DNA from 4 places in the Massilia sp. IC2-476 genome. Region 2 is predicted to be linked to each of the others. Evidence: predicted binding sites of a transcription regulator. Region 2 holds the regulator's gene; each other region holds the start of a gene.

What was found. Region 2 encodes sigma-54, which starts transcription at its own class of promoters, with help from an activator protein. Its sites were predicted from a motif close to TGGCANGNAANCTGCTTT; they were not measured.
Region 1: LK539_RS11580 (PEP-CTERM sorting domain-containing protein) is a predicted target of sigma-54. The motif match lies at 1,679-1,696, and genes of this name have one in related genera.
Region 3: LK539_RS08115 (PEP-CTERM sorting domain-containing protein) is a predicted target of sigma-54. The motif match lies at 5,042-5,059, and genes of this name have one in related genera.
Region 4: LK539_RS07570 (PEP-CTERM sorting domain-containing protein) is a predicted target of sigma-54. The motif match lies at 4,905-4,922, and genes of this name have one in related genera.

What each region holds. Positions count from the first base shown of each region.
Region 1 covers NZ_JAJFER010000003.1:563,937-571,008, reverse strand. The annotation lists gene LK539_RS11590 (ribonuclease HI family protein) at 1-319, shown strand, start outside; gene LK539_RS11585 (HD domain-containing protein) at 288-965, shown strand; gene LK539_RS11580 (PEP-CTERM sorting domain-containing protein) at 962-1,636, opposite strand; gene LK539_RS11575 (TCR/Tet family MFS transporter) at 1,843-3,108, shown strand; gene LK539_RS11570 (EamA family transporter) at 3,108-3,941, shown strand; gene LK539_RS11565 (TonB-dependent siderophore receptor) at 3,946-6,102, opposite strand; gene LK539_RS11560 (TonB-dependent siderophore receptor) at 6,279-7,072, opposite strand, start outside.
Region 2 covers NZ_JAJFER010000008.1:47,231-54,302, reverse strand. The annotation lists gene rapZ (RNase adapter RapZ) at 1-829, shown strand, start outside; gene LK539_RS19425 (enoyl-CoA hydratase/isomerase family protein) at 976-2,061, opposite strand; gene hpf (ribosome hibernation-promoting factor, HPF/YfiA family) at 2,203-2,556, opposite strand; gene LK539_RS19415 (RNA polymerase factor sigma-54) at 2,614-4,083, opposite strand; gene lptB (LPS export ABC transporter ATP-binding protein) at 4,086-4,871, opposite strand; gene lptA (lipopolysaccharide transport periplasmic protein LptA) at 4,868-5,419, opposite strand; gene lptC (LPS export ABC transporter periplasmic protein LptC) at 5,450-6,049, opposite strand; gene LK539_RS19395 (HAD family hydrolase) at 6,052-6,582, opposite strand; gene LK539_RS19390 (KpsF/GutQ family sugar-phosphate isomerase) at 6,582-7,072, opposite strand, start outside.
Region 3 covers NZ_JAJFER010000002.1:723,037-730,108, forward strand. The annotation lists gene LK539_RS08105 (flagellinolysin) at 1-1,292, shown strand, start outside; gene alaS (alanine--tRNA ligase) at 1,572-4,181, shown strand; gene LK539_RS08115 (PEP-CTERM sorting domain-containing protein) at 4,392-5,012, opposite strand; gene LK539_RS08120 (sulfurtransferase TusA family protein) at 5,407-5,634, shown strand; gene LK539_RS08125 (electron transfer flavoprotein subunit beta/FixA family protein) at 5,837-6,586, shown strand; gene LK539_RS08130 (electron transfer flavoprotein subunit alpha/FixB family protein) at 6,617-7,072, shown strand, end outside.
Region 4 covers NZ_JAJFER010000002.1:609,121-616,192, reverse strand. The annotation lists gene LK539_RS07610 (fumarate hydratase) at 1-260, shown strand, start outside; gene murI (glutamate racemase) at 312-1,178, shown strand; tRNA gene LK539_RS07600 (tRNA-His) at 1,252-1,327, shown strand; gene LK539_RS07595 (hypothetical protein) at 1,394-2,161, shown strand; gene LK539_RS07590 (hypothetical protein) at 2,203-2,589, shown strand; gene LK539_RS07585 (hypothetical protein) at 2,694-3,446, shown strand; gene LK539_RS07580 (DNA methyltransferase) at 3,545-3,784, opposite strand; gene LK539_RS07575 (hypothetical protein) at 3,927-4,151, opposite strand; gene LK539_RS07570 (PEP-CTERM sorting domain-containing protein) at 4,299-4,874, opposite strand; gene LK539_RS07565 (glycoside hydrolase family 88 protein) at 5,501-6,721, shown strand; gene LK539_RS07560 (TonB-dependent receptor) at 6,749-7,072, shown strand, end outside.

The DNA of each region.
Region 1 (7,072 bases), on a different contig from region 2:
TGGGAACAGCAGCGAAGCCGAGTACCAGGCCCTGATCGCCGCACTGGAGGCAGCCGTCGCCCACGGCGCCGAGGCACCAAGCTTCCACGGCGATAGCCAGGTGGTGGTCGATGATGTGAACGCCCCTGACAGCGCGAGCGCCGCGGCGCTGCGCCCTTACCGCGAGCGGGCGCGTGCCCTGCTCGCCCAACTGCCCGGCGCCACGCTGCGCTGGATCCCGCGCCACAAGAACACGGCCGCCGACGCCCTGTCGCAGCGCGCCGTGCCGCCAATCACCGAAGACACGCATGAACGATCCGAAGAATCCTCCGAACCTTGACCTGGCTACCTGGCGTCCACGCCTGGCCGCGATGGCCGCAGGCGCCAGCGGCGGCGACGGCGCCCACGACAGCGCCCACCTGGAGCGCGTCTGGCGCAATGCCCAGGCTCTCTTGGTGCAGCACCCCGAGGCTGACGCGCTGGTGGTGATGGCCGCCTGCTACCTGCACGACCTGGTCAACCTGCCGAAGAACGACCCGGAACGCGACCAGGCATCGCGCCGATCCGCCAAGCTGGCGCGCCACCAGCTCGCATGGATGAACTTCCCGCCCGAGAAGCTGGACGCGGTGGCGCACGCGATCGAGGCGCACAGCTTTTCGGCCAGCATCCAGGCCGAGTCGCTGGAAGCGAAGATCGTGCAGGACGCCGACCGCCTGGATGGACTCGGCGCGGTCGGCCTGGCGCGCATGTTCTACATCGCCGGCCGCATGGGAAGCGGCCTCGCGCACCCGGAGGATCCACTCGGCGTGCAGCGCGAATTCGACGACCGCAGCTACGCGCTCGACCACATCATGGTCAAGCTGGCCAAGCTGCCGGGGATAATGCAGACGAGCGGCGGGCGCGCGCTGGCTGACGAACGGCTGGCGCGGCTGCTGGCATTTCGCGAGGAATTCGCCGCCGAGAGCGGCGCTGCGCTCCGGCTTTAGCGGGGAACGGCGCGCTTGCGGCGTGCGGCCGCCAGTCCCGCCAGGCCCAGTGCGCCCAGGGCCAGCGAGGCCGGTTCCGGTACCTGGGCCGGTGCGCCTTCGAGCGCGCCGAGCGCGACGTCGTCGAATGTAATCCAGCCGTTCTCGCCGCTGAAGGACACCGAGCGCGCAGTTCCACCGAACAGGATCTCCATCTCGCTAAAATTGCAGAACAGGTCGTTCCCGTCCAGGCAGCCGCCGATATTGACCGCCAGGCTGAGTGAGCCCAGCAGGTTCCCAGTGCCGTTCAGACCATCGAACAGCCGCACGATGCCCGGATCACCGGCCGCATAATGGAATCCCAGACGGGTGTCGAAACCCGCCGCCACGTTCATGACCGCGGCGCCGCCATCGAAGAAGGTCAGGACGGTGGCTCCCGAAGGCATGCCGCTGATGGTACCGTGGCCGCCGGCGTCGCTGTCGATCAGCGCGATGCTGTCCGCCGAGAAGCTGATTCCGTAGTTGGTGCCGCTATTGCCGGCTTCGTCAGTGTCGCCGTTGTAGAAATTCCCGATTTTGCTGAATTCGGCGATCCCCTCGAAATCCAGGACGATCGGGGCGGCGCAGGCGTTGCCTGCGATCAGTGAGGCTGCGGCCGCGCACGCGCAGGCAAGCTTCTTCAAGTTTGTCATTATTATCCCTATGATTTGGCTGCCGGGAGTGGCACTTATGGGAGAGCAAGATTCGTGCCGATGCGGCAACAACGGGGCGCACTGAGGAATCCTCCAAAACCACCGACCCGAACTGTCAAGTTTTTCGACATACCGGCAGACCATCCCGTTCGGTGGGCGCTTGCCCAATGTTAAGATAGCTGCCTATCCCCCAGTCTGAGGCATCCATGTCCAGCTCGACGACGTTACCGACTTCCAAACCTGGCAAGCTGAATTTCGTCCTGGTCTGCATCTTCATCGACATGCTCGGCATCGGCCTGATCGTCCCGGTGCTGCCGCTGCTGGTCGGACAGTTCGTCCCCAGCCGCGACGATCAGGCCCTGTGGTTCGGCGTACTGGGCTCGACCTTCGGCGTGCTGCAGTTCCTGTTCATGCCGGCGCTGGGCGCCCTGAGCGACCGCGTGGGGCGGCGCCCGGTGCTGCTGTACTCGATGGCGGGCATGTGCCTCAATTTCCTTGTCACGGCCTGGGCGCCGACCCTGTTCTGGCTGTTCGTCGGCCGCATCATCGGCGGCATGTCCTCGGCCAGCATGTCGGTGGCCGCGGCCTATGCCTCGGACATCTCGACCAAGGAAAACCGGGCGAAAAGCTTCGGCAAGATCGGCGCCGCCTTCGGCCTCGGTTTCATCTGCGGCCCGGTACTGGGCGGCCTGCTGGGCAATACCGACCTGCACCTGCCCTTCTACGTGGCGGCGGCCCTGGGCGCGGCCAACCTGGTCTACGGTTACTTCCTGGTGCCGGAGTCGCTTGCTCCCGGCAAGCGTCCACCCTTCGCCTGGTCGCGCCTGAACCCGCTCGCCGCCCTGCTGCGCCTGGCCCGGCGCCAGGACATCCGCGGCCTGCTCATTGCCATTACCTTGGTCACCTTCGGCCAGATGATGCTGCAGTCGACCTGGGTGCTGTACACCACCTTCCGCTTCGACTGGACCCCGCGCGACAACGGCATCGCCCTGTTCTGCGTGGGACTGGTGTCCGCCGTGGTGCAGGCCGGGCTGCTGGCGGTGCTGATCCGGCGCTTCGGCGAAGTGCGGCTGTCGCTGCTGGGTATTACCTCGGGCGCGTTTGCCTTTCTTGGCTACGGTTTGGCGACGCAAGGCTGGATGATGTATGCCCTGATCCTGTGCAACGTGCTGTCCTTCGCCGCCGGGCCGGCGCTGCAGGCCATCGTCTCCAAGTCCACCCCGGCCGACCAGCAGGGTGAGCTCATGGGTTCGCTGCAGTCGATCAGCAGCCTGGGCGTGATCGTCACGCCGCTGATCGGCACCGCGATCCTGGCCCGGGTCAGCCACCTGCCGTCCGGCGACTGGCGCCTCGGCAGCCATTTCTTCCTGTGCGCCGCTATGCAGGCGTGCGCCGTGCTGGTGGCCTGGCTGTACTTCCGCACCCACCGCGTCCATGACAGCCACGACGAGCACCACAGCGTGAACGCCTGATGCCGGGGCTGGTCCTGGCGGCCGTGCTGTGCGCGGCCCTGCTGCACGCCGCCTGGAACGCGGCCATCAAGGCCGAGCCGGACAAGCTGCGCGCGGCCGGCGCGGTCACGCTCGGCGCCGCCCTGCTGGGGGCGGCGAGCCTGCCATACCTAGCAGCGCCGCTGGGCGCCAGCTGGCCCTACATCGCCGGCTCGGCCGCCCTGCACCTCATCTACTACCGGCTGCTGGCCGCCACCTACCGCGACGCCGACTTCAGCCACGCCTATCCCCTGATTCGCGGCGCGGCGCCGGTGCTGGTTGCGCTGGCCAACAGCGGCAGCGAAGCGCTGCACCCGGCGCAGGCGCTGGCGCTCGGCCTCGTGTTCGCCGGCGGCGCCGTGGTCTGCGTGGGCGGTGGCGGACTGCGCGCCTCGCGCCGCACCCTGGGACTGGCCCTCTTGACTGCCGTGATAGTTGCCGCCTGCACCCTGGTCGATGGGCTGGGCGTGCGCCGCTCAGGGGCGCCGGCAGCGTACACGGCCTGGCTGTTCCTGCTCACGGGGCTGGGCGTGACCCTGACCGGCCCGCGCCGGCTACACGCTGAGCTGGGCGCCTATGTGCGCGCCCGGCCCCTGCTGGTGCTGGGCGGCGGCATCGCCACCGTCGGTTCCTACGGCATCGCGCTGTGGGCGATGACGATGGCGCCGATCGCCGTGGTGGCGGCGCTGCGCGAGACCTCGATCGTGTTCGCGGCGGCGATCGCCGCCTGGGTGCTGCGCGAACGGGTCGGACCCGCGCGCATCGCCGGCGCCGTCCTGATCGCGGGCGGCGCAGCGGTACTGCGCCTGGCGTGACGCTTTAGAACTTCATCTCCAGCGTGGTGCGCAGCTTGACGCTGTCCGGATAGTCCCAGCGCCGCTTTTCCAGGCCGCGCACCGGGTCGAAGTAACTTGGCTCGAAGGAATTGTCTTCTCCCAGCAGGTTCGACAAGGCTATTCGCAGGGTGAGCTTGGGATTGAAGGTCCACGCGGCGTAGGCATCGAGGTCGGTGCGGGCGACGCGGTAGAAGCCGCGCTCCCGGTCGACCTGCACGTAGCCGCCGCGCCGGTGCGCCACGCTGGCGCCCGCGGCCAGCGCGCCGGACTTGTAGTCGGCGCCCAGGTTGGCGGTGAGCGGCGTCTGCTGCTCCATGCGGTTGTTCGGGCCCGGCACCGATGCGACCTGCGACCAATAGCGGCTGACGCTGGCGCGCAGGTCGATGGCCGGTGCGCCGGCAAACAGCGACTTGAGCGGGAACTTGGTTTCGATCTCGAGGCTGCGCATCACGGCGCGGTCGTCGTTCACCGGGGTGAAGATCCAGCGCAGGCCATCGAAATAGATCTCGTTGCTGATGTAGTCGTCGATCCGCCGCAGCGCGCCGCTGACCGACAGCATCGCTCCCTCGGCCCAGTAGTGTTCCCAGGCCGCATCGAGGCCCCAGGCCAGCTCCGGCTTCAGGTCCGGGTTGCCCTGGAAGTCGGCTTCGGTGGCGCTGTTGTTTTCCCAGGCCGAACGGCGCGGGACGATGTCGTTCAGTTCGGGCGACTTGTAGGTACGGCTCACTGCGAAACGCAGCTGGTCGGCCGGCTTGCCGTCCTTGGCCGGGAACTTGTACAGGGTCTGCAAAATCGGGCTCAGGACGCTCGAGCGCACCTTGGTCGATTCGACGGCATTGCCCGCGACGCGCGTGCGCACGCCTTCCCAGCGCGCGCCCAGGTAGAGCGACAAGGCCGGGGTGATGGTCCATTCGTCCTGGCCGTAGAAAGCGGCGCGCTTGAGGTTCGCGCGAAAATCCTCGTCCAGCAGCCAGCCGGCAGGGAACACACGGACGGTATCGCGTTCGGCGCGGATGTCGCTGCTTTCGTTGTAGCGCAGGTCCCATCCCAGCGCCAGCAGATGGCCGCCGTCGATCGTGCGGGTCGCCTTGCCGGTGGAATTCAGGCCCCGGGCGTGGGTGTCAGACAGGACGCTGCCTTCGGTCTCGGGCAAGCCGCGCGCATCCAGCCCGCTGCGCCGGTAGAAGCGCTTGCTCGAGGACCACTCGGCGCCGAGCTTGGCCTCGAGCTTGAGGCTGGAGTCCAGGCTGCGGGTCCAGGACAGGTCGGACTTGAGCATGCGGTCATCGAATTCGCCGAAGGTCTGCAGGTCCGGCGTCTGCGGCGGCCGGCCGATCCAGGTGGTGACGACGGGATGAGCGCCGTTGCGGAAACTGGCGCTGTTGAAGATGCTTTCCCAAGCGAGGGTATCGCCGTTGTCGAGCGTCCAGTTCAGGCGCGGGCTCAGGTTCAGGCGGTTCATGTGCCCCTTCTCCGGCGCATGGGTCGTGCGGTACATGTCGACCCTGCCGTCGGGCCGGGTGTTCTCTTCGGCGCCGCCCCACTCGCGATCCAGGCTGTCGTGGTTGCCGCTGGCCGACAAGGACCAGGACGATTTCTCGCCGGTGTCCCCGACCTCGGTGCTGAAGGTCGGCCCCGTGAAGTCGCTCGAGAGCAGGTAGCCCAGCTTGGCTTCGCGCTGGCGCTTGCTGGCTTTCTTTCGCAGCACGATATTGATGGTGCCGGCCACCGACTCGCTTGAGAACTCGGCGGTGGCCACGCGCAGCACCTCGATGCGCTCGATCATGTCGGGCGACAGCGTGTCGAGGGCGAAACCGGCCGGGGTACGCTCGCCGTTGACCAGGATCTGGGTATAGCCGCCGCCCAGGCCGCGCATCCGGATCTCCGTACTGCGGCCGGCGCCGGTCGTCACCGTCACCCCCGGGATGCGTTTGAGCACGTCGGCGACGTTGCTGTCCCCATAGCGCACCACCTCCTCGCGCTTGACGACGATGCGGGCGGCCGTGTCGTCGCGCCGGGCGTCGTAGCCGGCGCCCTTCACTTCCACCTGCTGGATTGGGCCGCTGTTTGCGGACTCCTGCGCGGATGCCTGGGCACAGAGGCTGGCGACGAGGATTGCCAGATTACGGGGGCGCAGCATTATCATGCTCCACTCTCCAGAAATAGTTGTGCAATTAATGTGAAGAACTATATTCCAGATAGTGGCAATATGTAAACGCCAAACGGAACAGATTATTGCTACGACATAGCAATTTTACTGCGATGCCAAAGAAAAAGCCCGGCACAGTGGCCGGGCTATACGGATCAGGCTTCCGCTCAGAATTTGAGTTCGTAGGTTGCCCGGTAACGGACGCCCTGCGGGAACACCATGTTCCGGGTTTGCGATCCGATGCGCGCATCCTCGTAGGTGCTCTCGTTGACGAAGTCCTGGTGGAAGATGTTACTGATCGCAAAGCGCAACTGGCGCTGGGCGTCGAACTTCCACAGTGCATACCAGTCGAGTTCGCGGCGCAGCGCGACATAGGCGCGCTGGTTGATCGAGACCCGCACCGGGCCGCCCTGGCGGAAGGCGAAGCTGCCGCCGGTGCTCAGGGCGCCGCGCTTGTAGTCGGCGCCCAGGCTGACGGTGAGCGGGGTTTGCTGGTCGAGGCGGTTGTTCGGGCCGGGCACCGATTCGACGCGCGACCAGTTGCGGTTGACGCTGGCGCGCAGGTCGAGCGCCGGCGCGTCCTGCATCACGGCCTTGAGCGGGAACTTGGTCTCGATCTCCAGCGAACGCGTGGTGGCGCTGTCCTGATTGCTCGGGGTCGTGATCCAGCGCTCACCGTCGAAGAAGGTCAGGTTGCGGGTGAAGTCGGTGATCTTGCGCGACGAGACGCTGATCGACAGCAGTGCGCCTTCCGCCCAGTAGTGCTCGTAGGCGGCGTCGATGCCGAAGGCCAGTTCGGGCTTGAGGTTCGGATTGCCGCGGTAGTCCGGTTCGGTCGAGCTGTTGTTCTCGCTGATCTGGCGGCGCGGCGTCAGGCTGCCCACGCTCGGGGCCTTGTAGGTGCGCGTCAGCGCCAGGCGAACCTGATCGCCCTTTTTGCCCGGGATCTTGTACAGGGTCT
Region 2 (7,072 bases):
CCTGAACGTCCTGGAAGACGCAGGCTACTACTGCGTCGACAACCTGCCGCCGGCCCTGCTGCCGGCCCTGGTCTATGCGGTCAGCGAAAAAGGCACGGAAAAGATCGCCGTCGCGGTCGATGCGCGCAGTGCCGAGTCGCTGGTCGAACTCCCGGTAAGCGTGCGCCACCTGAAGGAAGAGGGCCACAACGTCAAGGTGATGTTCCTGACCTCGAGCACGCACTCGCTGGTCGCACGCTTCTCGGAAACCCGGCGCAGCCACCCGCTGTCGCACGAACTGCGTCCCGGCGAAAATCCCGCGTCGCGCCGTACCCTGATCGAATGCATCGCCGAGGAACGCGAGCGCCTGTCGGCGATCGAAAACCTGGGCCACGTGATCGACACCTCGGAACTGTCGGCCAACAAGCTGCGCGCCTGGATCAAGGAGCTGGCCGACATCGAGCACGCCCCGCTGACCCTGTTCTTCGAATCCTTCGCCTTCAAGGTCGGCGTGCCGCTCGACGCCGACTTCGTGTTCGACGTGCGCGCCATCCCGAACCCCTACTACGACCTGGCGCTGCGCCCGCTGACCGGCAAGGACGCCCCCGTGATCGCCTTCCTCGACGCCCAGCCGAGCGCCGCCGAGATGCTGGAAGATATCCGCGCCTTCGTGGAAAAGTGGCTGCCCTCGTTCAAGACCGATAACCGCTCCTACCTGACGGTGGCGGTGGGCTGCACCGGCGGGCAGCACCGCTCGGTGTACATGGCGGAGCGGCTGGGCGCCTACTTCGGGCAGACGGAGCGGGTAATCATTCGCCATCGCGAGCAGCCGAAGCACGCGGCGGTTTGATTTAATCGTTAACCGAAAACCGTCGTTCCGGCGAAGGCCGGAACCCAAGTTTGCATGCGTACCTTCGGCTCTTCGTGGATAGGCTAACGCTGCGCAACGGAATTGGATCCCGGCCTGCGCCGGGATGACGGTTTTGAGGCCGGTGGTCAGGACAGATGGCGCAGCGGGTGCGCGTATTCTGGCCACACCGGCTCGAAGAACCTTGCCACCATCTCCGGCGTCACTTCCTCCAGCGTCGCCGGATTCCACTTCGGCTGGTTGTCCTTGTCGATCACCAGCGCCCGCACGCCCTCCAGCACCTCGCCATGCTCGAAATTGCGGCGCACCAGGTTGCGTTCCATGCGCAGGCAGTCCGCGACGTCGAGCGATGCCCCGCGTTGCAGGAGTTCGCGCGTCACGCACATCATCAGGGGCGAACGCTGGCGCATCGCCTTGAGCGCCTTCTGCGCGAACAGGTTCTCGTCACGCGCCAGCGATTCCATGATTGCGCCCACCGAGGCCGCGCCGAAATGCGCATCGATCACGCCGCGCTGCGCCTGCAGTTCGCTCGCGCCCTGCTGCCCTGCGAACTGCGCCGCGAAGGCGTGGATCGCCGCCGGCAGTTCGGCGCCCGGCGTGGTCTCGATCAGCGCCTGAAGACCAACCAGCTCGACGCCCGGCACGAACACGTCCGCCAGCCCCACGTAGAGCGCATCGGCCGCGCCGATGGTGAGGCCGGTCAGGCCCAGGTACTGACCCAGCTGGCCCGGCGCATGCGACAGGAAATGGCTGCCGCCCACGTCCGGGAACAGGCCGATGTTCACCTCGGGCATGGCCATCTTGGTGCGCTCGGTCACGATGCGCAGGCCGCAATCGGGGCCGCCTTGGGCTATGCCCATGCCGCCGCCCATCACCACGCCGTCCATCAGCGCAATATAGGGCTTCGGATAGAAGTGGATCAGGTGGTTCAGTGCGTATTCTTCGGTGAAGAAGTCTTCCAGCAGCGCGCTGCCGCCGGTCGGGCCGACGTGGCCCATCTCGTGGAAGAAGCGGATGTCGCCGCCCGCGCACAGGGCCTTCTCGCTGGTGCTGGTGATGACCACCGCGTCGATGCCCGCGTCGTCCTTCCACTGCAGCAGGATCGCGGTCAAGGCACGGACCATGTCGAGCGACAGGGAATTCAGGGCTTTCGGTCGGTCGAGCGTAATGACGCCGGTGCGATTGGCGACGCGGGTCAGGACGGTGTCGGTCATGATCGTGTTCTGTGGTCGAAAAGACATGCATTCTACAGAACTACCGTGTAAAACCGGAAGCCTCGAAAAGTAACAGCTTCGTACAAATGCAAAAAGGGCGTCCCCTCAGACGCCCTTGCTGTGTTTGCGGTCGCCCGTTGATTACGCGGCGGCGGCTTCTCCGTTGTCCGGAAGGCGCTTGTGCGCCACGTGGTTATGGTCTTGCAGCATGGATTTGTGTTTCAGAACCTGCCTGTCCAGTCTGTCCATCAGGGTGTCGATGGCCGCGTAGAGATCCTGTGCAGCGCTTGCGACGTGGAGGATCTTGCCCGATACCTGGAGGTTGATCTCGGCTTTCTGCCGTTTTTCTTTTTCAGTGAGGTTATCGATGGCGAGGAACACGTGGGTGTCGATCACGTGGTCGAAATGGCGGGTGATGCGCTCGAGCTTATTCTGAACGTATTCACGGATGGCGGGGGTGACTTCGAGGTGGTGGCCGCTGATGGTGAGGTTCATACACACTCCTTGGGAAGGTGCCCTGCCCGCCCCACAAGGTTGAAGTGGGCAGATGCTTTACAGGGATTTGCGGAGGCTGACGGGCGGAATCTTGAGCGCTTCACGGTACTTGGCGACCGTGCGGCGGGCAATGACCATACCTTGTTCCCCGAGCATCTCCGCGATCTTGCTGTCGGATAGAGGATTCCTAGGGTCTTCTGCTCCTGTCAATTGCGCGATGAGCGCGCGGATCGCCGTCGAGGAGGCTTCTCCCCCCGCTTCGGTGGCGACATGGCTTCCGAAGAAGTACTTCAGCTCAAACATGCCGTGCGGGGTCAGCATGTATTTCTGCGTGGTTACACGAGAGATGGTGCTCTCGTGTAGGCCTAGTGTATCAGCTATCTCACGCAAAACAAGAGGGCGCATGGCAACCGCGCCGTGGCTGAAAAAGTTGCGCTGGCGCTCCACAATTGCCTCTGCGACACGCAGGATCGTGTCGAAGCGCTGGCGCATATTCTTGATCAGCCACTTGGCTTCCTGCAGCTGCGCGCCCATCTGGCTTTCGCTCCTGCCCTGCTTGAGCAGGTTGGCGTACAGCGTGTTCACGCGCAGCTTGGGCATCACGTCGGGATTGAGCGCCACCGCCCAGCCGCTCTTGGCGCGGCGCACGATCACGTCCGGCACCACGTAGTCCGAGGTGTTCGATGCGAAGGCCGCACCCGGGTGCGGATTGCAGCGGCGCACCACGGCCTGCACTTCGCGCAGGTCTTCGTCGTCGCAGTCGAGCGCCTTTTTCAGCTTGCTGTATTCGCGCTGCGCGAACCAGCTCAGGTAACCCTCGACGATCTGCAGGGCCAGGCGCCGCGTCACCAGCGGCACGCCCGCCATGCGGCGGATCTGCAGCGCCAGGCATTCGGCCGCGCTGCGCGCGCCGACGCCGATCGGGTCGAGGCTCTGCACCAGCGCCAGCGCGCAGCGCAGTTCGTCCATCTCGATGTCCAGCTCGCCCGGCAGGCGCGCGTGGATCTCGTCGAGCGGCTCTTCCAGGTAGCCGTTGTCGTCGAGGGCGTCGATCACCAGCTCGGCCAGGGCCCGGTCGCGCGCGCTGCAGCCGGTCAGGCGGATCTGTTCGGCCAGGTGTTCGCGCAGCGTGATGCCGTCGGCTTCCAGTTGCGGGCGGCCGTCCTCGTCGTCGCCGCTGCGTGCGCCGCCGCCTTCACCGCCCCAGTCGGCGTCGGCCTCGCCGCCCCCACTGTCGGCGCCGTCCTCCATGCTCTCGCCTTCCGGCTTCGCGCCCTCCTGCGCTTCCTGTCCCGGGGCGGGCGCCTCGCCGTTCGCCGGCGCGTTGTTGATGGCGCCGTCGGCCAGCAGCCGCACCGAGCGGTCGAGCGGGTCGTCGAGCCGCTCCAGCAGCGGATTGTCGTGCAGGATCTGCTCGATCTCCTGGTGCAGTTCGAGCGTGGACAGCTGCAGCAGGCGGATCGACTGCTGCAGTTGCGGCGTCAGCGCCAGGTGCTGCGAAGTGCGTAGCTGGAGACTCTGCTTCATCGTTACATTCTGAAGTGCTCGCCCAGATACACGCGGCGCACCGATTCGTTGGCGATGATGTCGTCGGGGCGGCCGGATGCCAGCACGGCGCCCTGGTTGATGATGTAGGCGCGGTCGCAGATGCCGAGGGTCTCGCGCACGTTGTGGTCGGTGATCAGGACGCCGATGTTGCGCTCTTTCAGGAAGCGCACGATGCGCTGGATCTCGATCACCGCGATCGGGTCCACGCCGGCGAAGGGTTCGTCGAGCAGCACGAAGCGCGGATTGGTCGCCAGTGCGCGCGCGATCTCCACGCGGCGCCGCTCGCCGCCCGACAGCGACAGCGCCGGGTTCTCGCGCAGCTTCTCGATCTGCAGTTCGGCTAGCAGGGTGTCGAGGCGCTCGTTGATCTGGTCCTTCGAGAGCGGCTTGCCGTCCACGCGCTGCAGTTCCAGCACGGCGCGGATGTTCTCTTCCACCGTCAGCCGGCGGAACACCGAGGCTTCCTGCGGCAGGTAGGACAGGCCCAGCACCGCGCGCCGGTGGATCGGCAGGTTCGAGATGTCGGTGCCGTTGATGTCGATGGTGCCGGCGTCCGACGGCACCAGGCCGACGATCATGTAGAAGGAGGTGGTCTTGCCGGCGCCGTTGGGACCCAGCAGGCCGACCACTTCGCCGCAGTCCACCTGCAGCGACACGTCGCGCACCACCAGGCGCTTGCCGTAGCTCTTCTGCAGGCCCTTGACCACCAGGGTGCTGCAGGTATCAAGCGCCGTGGCCGGCGTGCCTGCCGTCATGGTGGCCGTCATTGCTTGGCGCCTTCGCTGGTGGTGCGCTTGGGCGCCAGGATCAGGGTGCCGCGGCCGCCGCCGACCTTGCTGGCGCCGCTGGCGTCGTTGCGCACGGTCGCCACTTCGCGCCGGTTGTCGTAGGAGATGAAGGGCCCCTGGATTTCATTGGTCATGCGGCCGTTCTCCAGCTCGCGCACTTCGGCGTTGGAGAACAGCTTCACCAGCTCGGCGCGCTCGTCGTACTCGATGCGCTGGGCCTGGCCCTCGACCCACAGGTCGGGACCGCCATCGCGCTTCTGGCGGAAGGTCGCAATCTTGCCGTTGTTGGCGGTGAGGGTCACGCTCATGTAGCCTTCCGGCGTTTCCTTGACCAGGGCGCGGTCGGACTTCAGCACCAGCGTGCCGCGCGTGAGCACGACGTTGCCGGTCAGGATGCGGGTCTGGGTGACCTCGTCGACATCGAGAGTGTCGAAGTTGATCACGGCCTGCTTGAGCGAATCGGCACGCTCGGCCGAGGCGCCGAAGGCGATCAGGCTGAGAAGTGCGGCTGCGATAATTTTTTTCATATTGCTTGTCCTGGGTTGGCGGCGCCGTGCTTATTGGCGCGCACGTGGCGGATAGACGATCTGGCCGCGGCTGGCGAGGTGCAGCTTCTGGGTCGCGTTGTTGGCGACCATGCCGGTGCCGACCACGGTGGAGGCGCCCAGCTGCATGTCGACCGGCTTCGCGGTCTTGAGGATTTCCTCGTCGGGCAGCACGGTCAGGGCCTCGGTGCGCACACGCAGTGCTTCGCTGGTCGGTGTGGCCGGACGCTGGATGTCGACCTTGCCGAGCAGTTCGACGCGGTGCTCGCCGTGGTAGATCTCGGCGCGGTTGGCGACGATGGTCATGCGCGGGCGCCCCGGCGTCACGCCTTCCATCACCGGGCTCTCGACGCGCGACACGTCGCCCTGCGGCACGTGCGCCAGGCGCTTGCCGGACACCACGTAGCTCGGCTTGCCCTGCTCCGTCATGCGCACGAAGGAGAAGTTCTCGACGATGTAGTCGGGTTCATCCGGCGGGCCGCCGAAGCGGGCGTCGCCGTCCTCGCGCTCCATCACCTGCACCAGCCAGAAGCTGCCGACGGCGCAGAAGGTTGCGATCATCATGATCGCCAGGAGCTTCCAGCGGTGGGCGGTGCGCTTGTAAGTGACCATGCTTATGCAAAATAAGGCGCGAGCGCCTGTTCATAGGTGCCCTGGGCGCGCATCACCAGGTCGCAGACCTCGCGCACGGCGCCGCGGCCGCCCGCGTTCTTCGTCACGTAATGGGCGCGATGCTGCACTTCCGGGTGGCCGGAGGGCACGGTGACGGCAAAGCCCACGCGGGTGAACAGCGGCAGGTCGATCACGTCGTCGCCGATATAGCCGCATTCTTCCGGCGTGACGCCGGTGGCCTGCAGCAGTTCGGCGAAGCCGACGCGCTTGTCGTGGATGCCCTGGTAGACGTGCGAGATGCCGAGATCGGCCGCACGCTTGACCACGATCGGCGATTTGCGCGCGCTGATGATGGCGGTCTTCACGCCGGTCTTGTTCAGCAGCTGGATGCCGAGGCCGTCGAGCACATTGAAAGTCTTGGTGACTTCGCCGTCCGGGCCGTAGGTGAGGCTGCCGTCGGTGAGCACGCCGTCGACGTCGAAGATCATTACCTTCACGCGCGCCGCGCGCTGCATGTATTCGAGCGGCGTCATCAAATCACCTTGGCGCGGGTCAGGTCGTGGATGTGGAGCGCGCCGACCAGGCGGTCTTCGCCATCCACCACCAGCATCTGGTTGATGCGGAATTCTTCCATGACGGCGACGGCGTCGACCGCCAGCTGCTCCGGATGGATGCGGCGCGGATTGGCGTGCATCACGTCGCGGATCGTGATATTGGAAAAGTCGGTCACGCGCTCGATCAGGCGGCGCAGGTCGCCGTCGGTGAACACGCCGACCGGGCGGCGCTCTTCGTCGACGACGGCGGTCATGCCCATGCCCTTCTGGCTGATTTCCAGCAGTGCGCGCGTGAGCGGCGTGTCGGGCGAGACGGCGGGGATGGCCTCGCCGCTGCGCATGACGTCGCGCACGTGGGTCAAGAGGCGTCGGCCCAGGGCGCCGCCCGGGTGCGACATGGCGAAGTCTTCCTCGCGGAAGCCGCGCGCGTCCAGCAGGGCCACGGCCAGGGCGTCGCCCATGGCCAGGG
Region 3 (7,072 bases), on a different contig from region 2:
ACATCAACCAGGTGGCGGCGCAGACCCAGTTCAACGGCGAGGCGATCTTTTCGCAGGACCGGCTCAGCATCGGCGGGCAGGACGAAAAGAAGCGGGCAGTGATCGACGGACTCAAGACCGGCTGGCTGAGCTCATCGGAAAAGATGCTGAAGGACTTGTTCGGCCTGGAGGCGGACGGCGTCAAACTCACCGTCAACCTCGAAGACAGCGACGGCGCCTCCAACACACTCGCTTCGGTATCGGGCACGATCTCCGGCGGCAAGTTCACCAATGTCCACCTGAACATCGACATGGCCGACTTCGGCACCGGCACCACCGCCGACGGCGGCGGCGCGCCCTTCTACAGCGACCGCATCATCGCGCATGAGATGGCGCACGCCATCATGTCGCGCTCGATGAACTTCAATGCGCTGCCGCAGTGGTTCATCGAAGGCACGGCGGAACTCATCCATGGCGCCGACGAGCGGGTGAATCCTGCCGCCGCGGCCGGTATCGTCAGCACCATCGCAGGGGGCGGCTTCAGTTACGAGGGTGGATACGTCGCCTCGCGCTACCTGCACGACAAGCTCAAGGGCCTGGGCGTGGAGGGTGGCATCAAGGGCGTCATGCAGTACCTGACCCAGAACCAGAGCGCCGACCTGAGCACCGCGCTGAACGCCGTGACAGGTGGCCGGATCGCCAGCACGGGGGCCTTCCTTACCGACTTCGGCAACAACGGAGTCGCCTACATTGGTTCCCGCATCAATGTGACCAATGCCGACACGGGCGCCATCGGCGGCTTCGACGCCGACGGCAAGGCCGTCAAGACCGCGCGCAGCGTGGTTGCCGATACCGGCGACAACAACGCCAGCGATGGCCTGAGCGGCTTCGACGTGGTGTATCCGGAGCTGGGCGGGGTGACCGGCACGCGCCGGGTGCAGGTACAGGTGGGCGACAACGCGGGCGACCTGATCGACCTGCAGTTCGGCGCCATCAACGCTTCCGCGCTCGGCCTGGCGAACCTGGACATGAAACGCGGCGCGGTGGCGCTGCTGCACGTGGACCAGGCACTGGAATACGTCAACCAGCAGCGCGTGGTGGCGGGGGCGTCCGGCAACCGGCTGGACATGGCGGCGGACTCGCTGCAGGCCGGCTCCACCAATATGGCGGCGGCCAAGGAGCGGATCGAGGGCATCGACTACGCCGGCTCTGCGGCGGGGCTGACCCGGGCGCAGATCCTGCAGCAGGCGGCGTCGGCGATGCTGGCGCAGGCGAATAGTCAGCCGAGGGCGGTGTTATCGCTCTTGCGGTAATCTACGAAAGTCAACTTAGGTTCCGGCCTTCGCCGGAAGTCGTGGGCGCCAGTGGCGCGCATGACGGTCTTCGGGCTAACGGAAGAATATCGTTGCCACTATTTTAGCTCGCAGCCATAGCACGTCGTCCCGGCGAAGGCCGGGACCCAATTCCGTCGCACCCCCGCAGCGCCACCTTTCCCTGCAGCCCGTAAATATCACCCGGACTAATATTCCGGCAAGCAGCTACGCTATAATCGTTTTTTTATAGCGCACGCTCCCTCATTCCGCCCCTACGACATGAAATCCTCCGAAATCCGCGAAAAGTTCCTCAAGTTCTTCGAGTCCAAAGGCCACACCATCGTCCGTTCCAGCCCGCTGGTGCCGGGCAACGACCCGACCATGCTGCTGACCAACAGCGGAATGGTGCAGTTCAAGGATGTGTTCCTGGGCCTGGATACGCGCCCGTACTCGCGCGCCACCACCGTGCAGCGCTGCGTGCGCGCCGGCGGCAAGCACAATGACCTGGAAAACGTCGGCTACACCGCGCGTCACCACACTTTCTTCGAAATGCTGGGTAACTTCAGCTTCGGCGATTACTTCAAGCGCGACGCGATCAACTACTGCTGGGAGCTGCTGACCAAGGTGTACATGCTGCCTGCCGAGAAGCTGACCGTCACCGTCTACTTCGAGGACGACGAGGCCTACGACATCTGGGCCAACGAGATCGGCGTGCCGAAAGAGCGCATCATCCGCATCGGCGACAACAAGGGCGCGCGCTACGCATCGGACAACTTCTGGCAGATGGCCGACACCGGTCCGTGCGGCCCGTGCACCGAAGTGTTCTACGACCACGGCGCCGACATCTGGGGCGGTCCTCCGGGCTCGCCGGAAGAAGACGGCGACCGTTTCATTGAGATCTGGAACCTGGTGTTCATGCAGTTCAACCGCGACGAGTCGGGCACCCTGACCCCGCTGCCGAAGCCGTCGATCGACACCGGCATGGGCATGGAGCGCCTGGCCGCCGTGCTGCAGCACGTGCATAGCAACTACGAGATCGACCTGTTCCAGGCACTGATCAAGGCCGCCGCCCGCGAAACCGGCGCCACTGACCTGAACAACAATTCGCTGAAGGTCATCGCCGACCACATCCGCGCGGCGTCCTTCCTGATCGTCGACGGCATCATCCCGAGCAGCGAAGGCCATGGCTACGTCCTGCGCCGCATCATCCGCCGGGCGCTGCGCCACGGTCACAAGCTGGGCCAGACCAAACCGTTCTTCCACAAGCTGGTGGCCGACCTCGACATCGAGATGGGCACCGCCTACCCGGAACTGCACGAAGCGGCAGCGCGCGTGGCCCAGGTCCTGAAGGCCGAGGAAGAGCGTTTCGGCGAGACCCTGGAAAACGGCATGAAGATCCTGGAAGCGCAGCTGGCGAAAGATGCGAAGAACCTGGACGGCGCCACCGCCTTCACCCTGTACGACACCTACGGCTTCCCGCTGGACCTCACCGCCGACATCTGCCGCGAGCGCGGCGTGACGCTGGACGAAGAGGGCTTCACGGCCGCCATGGAGCAGCAGAAGAAGACCGCGCGTGCCGCCGGCAAGTTCAAGATGGCCGCCAAGGTCGAGTACGCGGGCGAAAAGACCAAGTTCGTCGGCTACGAATCGCTGGCCCACAACACCCACGTGCTGGCCCTGTACGCTGAAGGCGTGTCGGTGCAGGAACTGAAGGCCGGCCAGGAAGGCATCGTGGTGCTCGACACCACCCCGTTCTACGCGGAGTCGGGCGGCCAGGTGGGCGACCAGGGCGAGATCCGCTCGGGCGGCAACGTATTCGAAGTCGAAGACACCCTGAAGATCCAGGCGGAAGTCTTCGGCCACCATGGTGTGCTGCGCGAAGGTTCGCTGAAGGTCGGCGACACCGTCGACGCGCAGGTCGACACCGGCAAGCGCGCCCGCACCATCCGCAACCACTCGGCGACCCACCTGATGCACAAGGCCCTGCGCGAAGTGCTGGGGCCGCACGTGCAGCAGAAAGGCTCGCTGGTCGATCCGGACAAGACCCGCTTCGACTTCAGCCATGGCGCCCCCTTGACCGCGGACGAGATTGCCAAGGTCGAGATGATCGTCAACCGCGAGATCCTCGAGAACCACGCGACCCAGGCGCAGCACATGACGTTTGACGACGCCGTGAAGCACGGCGCGATGGCGCTGTTCGGCGAGAAGTACGGCGACACCGTGCGCGTGCTGGACATCGGCTCCTCGAAAGAGCTGTGCGGCGGCGTGCACGTGACCCGCACCGGCGACATCGGCCTGTTCAAGATCGTGTCGGAAGGCGGCGTCGCTGCCGGCATCCGCCGCGTCGAAGCCGTCACCGGCGAAGGCGCGCTGGCGCTGGTGCAGTCGATCAACCGCAAGCTGCAGGAAGCCGCCGGCGCCCTGAAGACCAGCCCGGACGAACTGCCGTCGCGCATCGCCCAGGTGCAGGACCAGGTCAAGTCGCTCGAGAAGGAAGTGGCGACCCTGAAGTCGAAGCTGGCCGCAGGGCAGGGCGACGAGCTGCTGACGAAGGCGGTGGACGTGAACGGCATCAAGGTGCTGGCCGCGACCATGGAAGGCGCCGACGTCACCGCGCTGCGCGAAACCATGGACAAGCTGAAGGACAAGCTGAAGACCGCCGCCATCGTGCTGGCCAGCGTCGCCGACGGCAAGGTCAGCCTGATCGCGGGCGTGACCAAGGACGCGACCGGCAAAGTGAAAGCCGGCGAGCTGGTGAACTTCGTCGCCCAGCAGGTGGGCGGCAAGGGCGGCGGCCGTCCGGACATGGCGCAGGCTGGCGGTACCGATCCGGCGGGTCTGCCGCAGGCGCTGGCTGGCGTGGCCGGCTGGGTGGGTGAGCGCGCTTAAGCGGCTCTCCATGCCAAGTGAAACGCCGCCCTCGGGCGGCGTTTTGTATTTGTAGGGTGGGCGGCTCGTGATCTGGTCCGCTGGACCAGATCACCCCACGCGTTCAAATTAAGCAAGATCAGCCTGCTCGGCACATCGAGCATCAACTATCACCGCGTGGGCGTTCGTATTTCAGGCCACTGGCCTGAAATACCCCGCCCACCCTACGGATCAGCGGCGCGAGCGTCGGCGGACCAGCACTGCCGCACCGACGACAAACAAGGCGATCGAAGCCGGCTCCGGCACCGCCGCTGCATCCGTGGCATCGAGCCGGAACGCCGCCACCACGAAGTTCTGCACCTCCGGCCCCATTGCCCCATCCAGGCCGATGAACGCGCCCTGGTTCCACTGTACATTCTCGTTGTTGTAGTAGAAGTTGCTGTTGGCCTCCCCGGCAAACGCGAACTCCAGCAGGTACAGCCGGCCCGTCTCGAGCACGACGCCGCCCAGCGCGTAGTCGATCCAGTCGCGCCCATTGGTGCTGACGGTGGAGCCGCCGCTGGCGAGCGTATTCAGCTTGTTCAGCGTGATGCCATTGGTCGAGATCTCGTACAGACCGTATGTCACATCCATGTTGCTCAGGTCGTGCCGGAAGCCGATGCTGGTGAGCGACTGGCGCGTGTCGACGCCGAAGGTGATGCCGCGGCCCATCCACCAGCTGTCGTTGGCGCCAGGGTAGTCGGTGCCGGCCGTGTCATTCGGCGGGACGAATTCGATCGGCGCGGCGACGCTGGCGCCGCCCAGGAAGAACGCAGTGCACAGCAGGGTAGTGCGAAGCAGGTTTGCGAACATGGTGGTCTCCTTATTGTGGAGTTACCAGAAGTGCAAAACCTGTGCCACCCAAGCGGTTCCTTGCCGAATCAAGGACTTAGCGAAACCAGATTGGTAACGTTTCCATTTTGTGTAATCTTTTCCGACATGGAAGTTCGACGCCGTGCTCGCTTGCAATTGCGGCGCTGGACCACATTTACCGTGTGTCGCACCATGCCAGTGCCGTCGATGAATGCTTGTGTCGCGTCATGGTGCGCAAGCATAGATAATTTTACAATCGGTTGCAGTCATGCAACAATATGTGACTATTTTGGTGCGCTGCGTCATACTGCCGGAAAAGGAGTAGTATTCGACTTCCGAGCACCTCCTACTGAGCAGGCAAGCGATGAGCGACATCACTATCGACATTGATACCATGGAATTCCAGAGAGACCTGGATGCGCGCGGGCTGAACTGCCCGCTGCCGATCCTCAAAGCCAAGAAGGCACTTGCCGAGATGGAGAGCGGGCAGGTGTTGCGTATCGTGGCAACCGATACCGGTTCCGTGCGCGACTTCCAGGCGTTTGCCAAGCAGACCGGCAACGCCCTGCTGGCCCACACCGTCGAGAACGGTGAGTTCACCTTCCTGATGCGCCGCAAATAAGCCTCCACAGCGCATCGCAACGGCGGGGCAGGCCTGCGCCAGCCCCGTTTTCAGTTCCCCGATTCCGGCATGATGACGATTTAGTCGGAATCCTCTAACTAAAAATCGCACGATCGTGCTTTAATTTCGACCTGAAGCCGAATTTCTCTTATAATCTAGGCCATTTTCGTCTGTCACCCATTCCATTTTCTAAAGGCACCCTATGAAAGTCCTGGTACCCGTCAAACGCGTGGTCGACTACAACGTCAAGGTCCGCGTCAAATCCGACGGCAGCGGCGTGGATATCGCCAACGTCAAAATGTCGATGAACCCGTTCGACGAGATCGCGCTGGAAGAAGCCACGCGCCTGAAGGAAGCCGGCAAGGTCACCGAAGTGGTCGCCGTGTCGGTGGGCGTGGCCCAGTGCCAGGAAACCCTGCGTACCGGTATGGCGATCGGCGCCGACCGCGGCATCCTGGTCGAGACCAGTGTCGAGACCGAGCCGCTGGCCGTGGCCAAGATCATGAAGGCGCTGGCCGATAAGGAACAGCCGCAGCTGATCATCCTGGGCAAGCAGGCAATCGACGACGATTCGAACCAGACCGGCCAGATGCTGGCGTCGCTGCTGGGCTGGCCGCAGGCCACCTTCGCATCGAAAGTGGTGCTGGAAGACGGTAAAGTGACCGTGACCCGCGAAGTCGACGGCGGCCTGGAAACCGTCGCCCTGTCGCTGCCGGCCATCGTCACCACCGACCTGCGCCTGAACGAGCCGCGCTACGTGACGCTGCCGAACATCATGAAGGCCAAGAAGAAGCCGCTGGAAACCATCAAGCCGGAAGACCTGGGCGTCGACGTGACCCCGCGCCTGAAGACCCTGAAAGTCACCGAGCCGGCCAAGCGCTCGGCCGGCGTCAAGGTGCCGGACGTGGCGACCCTGGTGCAGAAGCTGCGCACCGAAGCCAAAGTCATCTGATCGCAGCGTCCCTCATACATAGGAAAGAACATGGTCGCACTCGTCATTGCTGAACACGACAACGGCTCCCTCAAGGGCGCTACCCACCACACCGTGACCGCGGCCGCCCAGTGCGGCGGCGAAGTCCACATCCTGGTCGCCGGCTCCGGCTGCGGCGCGGCTGCCGAAGCCGCCGCGCAGATCGCGGGCGTCGCGAAAGTGCTGGTCGCCGATGCGCCGCACTTCGCCGATGGCCTGGCCGAGAATGTCGCCGAGCAGATCCTGGCGATCGCCGGCAGCTACTCGCACATCCTGGCTCCTGCCACCGCCTACGGCAAGAACATCCTGCCGCGCGTGGCCGCCAAGCTGGACGTGGCCCAGATCTCGGAAATCACCAAGGTCGATTCCCCGGACACCTTCGAGCGCCCGATCTACGCCGGTAACGCCATCGCCACCGTGCAGTCGAGCGACAGCGTGAAGGTCATCACCGTGCGCGGTACGGCGTTC
Region 4 (7,072 bases), on a different contig from region 2:
TCGAAGCGATCCAGAAGCACAAATCGGCCTACCTGATGGCGGTCGGCGGCTCGGCCTACCTGGTGTCGAAGGCGATCAAGTCGGCCAAGGTGGTCGGCTTCGAAGACCTGGGCATGGAAGCGATCTACGAGTTCGAAGTGACCGACATGCCGGTTACCGTGGCCGTGGATTCGACCGGTACCTCGGTGCACAACACCGGTCCGAAGGAATGGTCGGCCAAGATCGAGTCGCTGAAAGGCATCCCGGTCAACGCGCTCTAACGTAGGGTGGTCGGCTCTGCCGACCGCGCGTCCAACTATCTTTGCGCCGCTATGGTATCTCCTACCAACCAACATGACGCTCCCGTCGGCATTTTCGACTCGGGCGTCGGCGGCCTCTCGGTGCTGCGCCATATCCAGGCGCAGCTGCCGAACGAACATCTCCTGTATTTCGCCGACTCCGGCTTTGCCCCGTATGGCGATAAACCAGAAGACGTCGTCATCGACCGCGTTCTCGCTATTGCCGCCTTCCTGGTGGGGCGCGGCGTCAAGGCGCTGGTCGTCGCCTGCAATACCGCCACTGTCGCCGCCGTACGCATCCTGCGCGAGCGCTATCCCGACATGCCGATCGTCGGCGTGGAGCCGGGCCTGAAACCGGGCGCGGCGAGCACCCGCAACGGCACGGTCGGCGTGTTGGCCACCGAGCGCACCCTCGCTGGCGAAAAATTCCTGCTGTTGCGTGACCAGATCGTCGAGACGACGGACGCGCGTTTCCTGCTGCAGCCCTGCGTGGGCCTGGCGGACCAGATCGAATTCGGCGAACCCGGCGCCCCGGCACTTAGCGCCATGCTGGAACGTTATATCGCCCCACTGCTGGCGCAGGGCGCCGATACGCTGGTGCTAGGCTGCACCCACTATCCGCTGGTGCAGGCTTCGATCGAGCAGGTCATTCGCCGGCATACGGACGCCGAGGTGGCGCTGATCGACACGGGCGACGCCGTGGCGCGTCAGCTGGCGCGGCTGCTGGAGGCGGCAGGGCTGCTGCGTGCCGGCACGGAAGCGGCGCACCTGACCGGATTCACCAGCGCCAGCGGCACCGCCCTATCGGCTGCTTTCGCCAGCCTGCTGGGGCAAAACCCGCCCGTGCACGAGGTCGCGCTCGGCGCCACGCTGTCGAACCCGACGGGCTCGCACATTTAAACTTGCCAGTTCGGGAAGCGCTTTGTATAATCTTGTTCTGTCTCGGAAACAGCGAGACACAAGCAAGACAATGGTGGCTGTAGCTCAGTTGGTAGAGTCCAGGATTGTGATTCCTGTTGTCGTGGGTTCGAGTCCCATCAGCCACCCCAAGAATTCAGCAGTAAAAATAAAGGGTTACACGCTTCGCGCTTGTAGCCCTTTTGTCTTTTTGGAAGTTGGATTCCAAATTTTGGAAGATCGCTGTCGTTGACCATATGGCGCACGGGGGCACATTGAACCGAAAAGTACCAGCAGAGTGGAAGTCTTTGGCATACCTTCGGCCGGAGGTTGTTCTTGACCGCCTTCGTCGAATCGCCACAAGTGGGATGCTTTCCGGTTTACCTGAAGACGTACAGACCTTACGTCGTCGGGACTTGCGCCAATTCCTTGAGGGGCGGCAGGCTGCGCTGTTCTGCTATGGCGTGGGTCGCGCCCTTGGCGTTGAAGTCACATTCGCGCTATGCGAAAAGGACGACTACGATTTTGTTGCAAGGTATCACATAGACAATTCTGAAATTTACGTGCCCGTCCAACTGAAGGAACTCGTTCCCGTCAAATTGAACGAGAAAGCCGATCTGCAGAAGCTGCTAGACAGTGTTTCGCGTAAGTATCCAACGTCAAGTGATTTAGTTGTCGCGATCCACATAAATCGCGATATAACAGATTTGCGCCCCGCAGAACTCCGGCTACCTCGTGGCGTGGGTCAACTCTGGTTTTATGGAGCACGCGACTACACGCAGGAAAGGTGGATGATCGCTGGCGACCTGCTTCAGGATCCAAATCTAGTTAGAGAGTTCAGCTACCCACTGCCGCAAGCCCTTATTTGGGAACACATTGCTAACGGCCCCTACGTGCAGCGCAGCGTGTCCTGGCTGGTGAGGAATGCTGTATCCGATCAGTACTATTCGGTAGCCCTTGCCACCTTTATTTTCCGCCGGTCGTAGACCTTCTCACCATGCGATAGCTGCTGTGTCCGGTAGCGTTCATGATGGTCTCGTCCCCCTCTTCTACTCGGTCCGTGACCGCCGCCCGCATATCTTTCAGCGTGAAGCGCTTAAACTGGACGCCGTCCTCCTCGGCCTTCTTCTCGGCGTGCGCCATCAGCCGGGGCAGGTTCGCGTTCCAGCCGCTGACCGTGTACGGCTGCCAATCCATGTTGCCGAAAACATACAAGCTGGTGGTGCCCTGTAGGGTCAGCGCCTCATTGATGACGGCACGCAGCTCAGTCGACCACAGGTGTGTGCAGCAGCTTGCCGACGCTCTCTTCGGCGCCGTGCACGATCACGCACGGCACGGCCATGCCGGGGATTTCGAAGGCTACGCCGTCGGTGCCGGCGCCGCGCAGCAGGGTGCGGGCGTGCTCGATCAGTAGGGGCTACGGGGCGAGCAGTTCGGGTGGGCTAGATTCATAGGCTACCTTTATTGAACGCGGGAAATGGAGGGTGTTAATATTCGGTCATAAAAAGTGAGGCGAAGATGGTTGATCAAGTTACTGCAATCAATACCTTTTGGGACTTGAAAGCGTCAGGTGCCTTGAAATTCATTTCAGATTCCATATCTGCACTAGCGTGGCCGGTCGTTATTTTCTTCACTCTCCGGCTATTTAAAGCTGAGGTCGTCAAGCTGCTCGCAAAACTGTCGAAGGTCAGTGCACTAGGCGTAGAAGCGGAGTTCAACCAAGGCTTGGACAAGGTTGAGGCAGCTGTACAGCAGCTTCCCGACAACGGCAGTACAGATGTTCCTTCGAGTCCTTCTAATGTTCCAGCGGATGAAACTAGCCAAGTCACCCCGCCCACCACAACCGTTGCTAGCGATTTCGAAATCCGGTATTCGGTGGAAGGCGCTGCTGCCTCAGACCCTGTAGCACTACGTGCAAATCCGACAGGAACCGTTATGGAAGCTTGGAAGTCGCTCGAGCAAACTCTTCGCTTTTTCGCTGCAGAGGTACTTGGCCCTGTTGAGTCGAGCCTGAGTCCAAGCGTTTTAGTAGCCAATTTGTATAGCTCGGGAGCGATACCGTTACAACAGGTGAGTGCACTGACGGAGCTAATTAAATTGCGTAACCTGGCAGCGCATTCAACTGACCCAATCCCCGAAGCTGAGGCAGAAAAGTTTGCTAAACTCGCGCGCCAACTCGCGAGCGAATATAAGGATAGGCGGCGACTGGCCCTAATCCGCAGAGTGAACGGTCGTCTGGAGAGGAATAGCAATCGAAAATCAGGCACCTGAGTTCCGAGGCAGCCATTTTTCATGCATTAGCCCTTTGGCATCGTTAGCGCGAGCGCCACGTTGCGCACCCAGAATGGCGTTGCGCTTAGCACGAAAGTCTAACCACCCCAGGCCAGCAGCAGCGTCGTGCCCATGACCTCGGCGACCGCAGTCGCCGCATCCGGCGGCACCAAGTTGCCGATGTGCTCGCACCACACGCTGTCACTGGCGCCGTCCAGCAGCAGGAACTCTTCGGGCTCGATCAGGCTCTGCAGGGCAGCCAGGTCGAACGTGGTGAACGGTTGGTCCCAGGTGCCGTCGAGCGAGCGTATGATCGCGACCGTCTTCTGATCCAACACTGGCAGCGTGCGTGGTCAGCGACCAACCAACGCCCGTCGTCCTGGCGCGCCACTGCGCTTACAGCGCCGCTCGGCGAATCCCACGGCACCACGCCGTAGTGGCCGCCCGTCCGATAGGCGTCGCCCTTCCCCCGGTTTCCGTTCATGCTGGTGCCCGGGTCCGCAACGGCGAACGCGCCTTGGCCGGTGGACGGCGGCACCTTCTCGGCGTAGCGTGCCACAGCAGGAAGCGCTTGCGCGATTGGGCCAGGCCGCCCAGCTCGCCGCAGTCGTGCGTGGTCTCGGCCACTGGGTAGCCGTAGCGCTGCAGCACCTGGTTGATCTGGTCCAGCAGGTGCCAGCCATGCGTAGTCCACTCGAAACACACCGGATTGGCGCGCCGCGCCCGTGCTCAACGCGGATAGCCACGCACCTCTTGTAACCACCTGCCTTACAGGAGCTTCAACAGCTGGGAATAGCCCGACCACTCGGATAGCATCTGCACAGCAGTGGCCAGCCGTATGGTCAAGTGAGGCTACTTCATACGCCTACGAATGCCGAAGGCGGCAAGTCCGGCCGCAAGCAGCGCGAGCGAGCCGGGCTCGGGGATATCGGTCAGCACCATTTTACCCAGCGCTCCCTGGCACTTGACATTGGTCGTCCATCCACAGTTGGGCATTGACTGGTCCGATTCTGCTGTGATCACTTCCCACAGATCTCCACTAGACCGCATTTCAAAATTGCTGTGTTGGTCATTGGCGCGAATCCAGCCGCTGAGCAATCCATTGGCTTCGAACTTCACTTCCATGTCCAGCGCCCCTAGACCCAAGCGAAATGGCTCGCGTCGAGGGTAATACTCCATCGGCACCATGATGTTTGTAAAGCCATACGACAGCGAGATTAAACCCGAATACGGACGGATCGGGTCATGAGGCTTGTGATGAAAGCTGAAAGCCCCTAGGTCATAGACTTCCTGCGCAAAGTCCAGGCGTAAGAAAATCGATTGGGGCGGAAGATCGTTCTGCACCTGCCACTGATACACGATATTGGCTGAGCAGACGGATGGGATAAGTGCGCCGAGCAGAGCCACGACGGCGAAGATTCGTTTCATAAGACCTCCCTCGTTATTAGTCTTATCTCACATGCAATTTTCGCGCCTACCTCTTTCTTATCTGCAAGTGCTTGTTTACAAAGTCTTCTCGCACGGCGCAATGAAAAAGTGCTCTGAAGCTGTAAGAGTTTCCGACAAACACGGCAAGGACGTCTTCACTTGTTGTCAGACGAATTGTCTTGGTAGCCCAACAAGATGCCGACCATCGCTACCGATACCGAAACGGCGCTGGGGCTGGGGCGACGCTAGGAACCGGCCGGGCAAACGTGCCACACGAGAGATCGTGAGGCCACAAGGTAGCTTGTGGCGTTCTGCTTTCATCGTATAGAAACTCTACCAAAAGGACCTGGCAAGGTTCACACCTTCTCAATCGCATGCCTTGAGCCGAACTTTTCGACTTATTGGGATCGGCACCGAAAAAGGGCTAGTGGATTGGCAAAACGTTTTCTCACCAGCTGTAAAAAATGTTGCAATCCATCAAACGATTTGCTTCTCTTAGCGGCTAAATCCCTATGATGCAGCTTTAGCAACGGTGTAGTTAAGCGTTTTCCTAAATCTGTTGACTTTGCTCCAATCTGTCACTAGGATTTACTCAAGTACAAGAAAATAATCTGGAGACAGTCAACATGCGGCACATCCAACCCGGCCTTTTTACCGTTCGTCGTTCCAGCGTGCTGGTCGGCGCACTCCTGCTCGCTACGGCTGCGAGCGCCGCGCCGGCCGAGGAATCGAACGCCAAGCTGATCAGCCGAAGCCTCGACAGCGCCGCCAAGCAGTACAGCGGCATGCTGGCAAGCGTCCAATCCAAACCCGGCTTCCCGCGCACCGTGGAAAACGGCCAGGTGAAAATCGTCGACGTGAAGGACTGGACGGCCGGCTTCTTACCGGGTTCGCTGTGGTACCTGTTCGAAGCCACCGGCGACAAGAAATGGCGCGCCGCCGCCGAGGACTACACCGCACGCATGGCGCCGGCCAAGTTCGACAAGACCCACCACGATCTCGGCTTCATGCTGGGCGCCAGCTACGGCAACGGCTACCGCCTGACCAAGAACCTCGCCTACCGCGACGCCATGCTGGCCGGCGCGACCACCCTGGTCACGCGCTTCAACCCGAAGGTTGGCAGCATCCAGTCGTGGGAACTGTGGAAGAACACCACCTGGGCCTTCCCCGTCATCATCGACAACATGATGAACCTGGAGCTCCTGAGCTGGGCCACCCAGGCATCCAAAGAGCCGCGCTACCGCGAGATCGCAGTCATCCACGCCGACACCACGCTCAAGAACCACTTCCGTCCCGATCACTCGAGCTACCACCTGGTCGACTACGACCCGCAAACCGGCGCCGTGCGCGGCAAGCAGACGGTGCAGGGCAATGCCGATGCATCCTCGTGGGCGCGCGGCCAGGCCTGGGGCCTGTACGGCTACACCATGATGTACCGCGAGACGAAGAAGCCAGAGTACCTGCAGCAGGCGCACAACATCGCCGCCTTCTTCATGAACCACCCGCGCCTGCCAGCCGACAAAGTGCCCTACTGGGACTTCGACGACACCGCGATCCCGAATGCGCCGCGCGATTCGTCGGCCGCGGCCATCGTCAGCTCGGCCCTGCTGGAGCTGGCCCAGTTCTCGGATAAACAGCTGGCGCAGCGCTACCGCAGCTTCGCCGAAGCCCAGCTGCGCAGCCTCGCTTCGCCCGAGTACCTGGCGGCGCCGGGCGAGAACGGCGGCTTCCTGCTCAAGCACGCCACCGGCCACAAGCCGGCCGGGAAGGAAATCGATGTCCCGCTCAACTATGCGGACTACTACTTTCTCGAAGCACTGCTGCGCCTGAAGGCCAGCAAGAACTAGTCATTTAAAAAAACCGAGGAGACAGCGTTGAACAAGAACAGAATCGAAGGTTTTCACGTCGCGGTGAAACCGCTGGCAGCCGTGGTTGCGGTGGCCGTCGCACAATGGGCCCTGCCCGCCTATGCCCAGGAAGCGCCGGAAGCGCAGCCGGATCCGAACAGGCTGCAGCAGGTCGTGGTCACCGCCAACAAGCGCGTCGAAAAGCTCGAGAGCGTGCCGATGGCGATCTCGGTCCTCTCGGAAGAGGAACTGCAGCGTAACAATGTGCGCGAGATCGAGGACGTCATCGCCCTCACCCCCTCGCTCACCCAGGCTTCCGGCACCACCGCCGCCAACAACGCGCTGTTCATG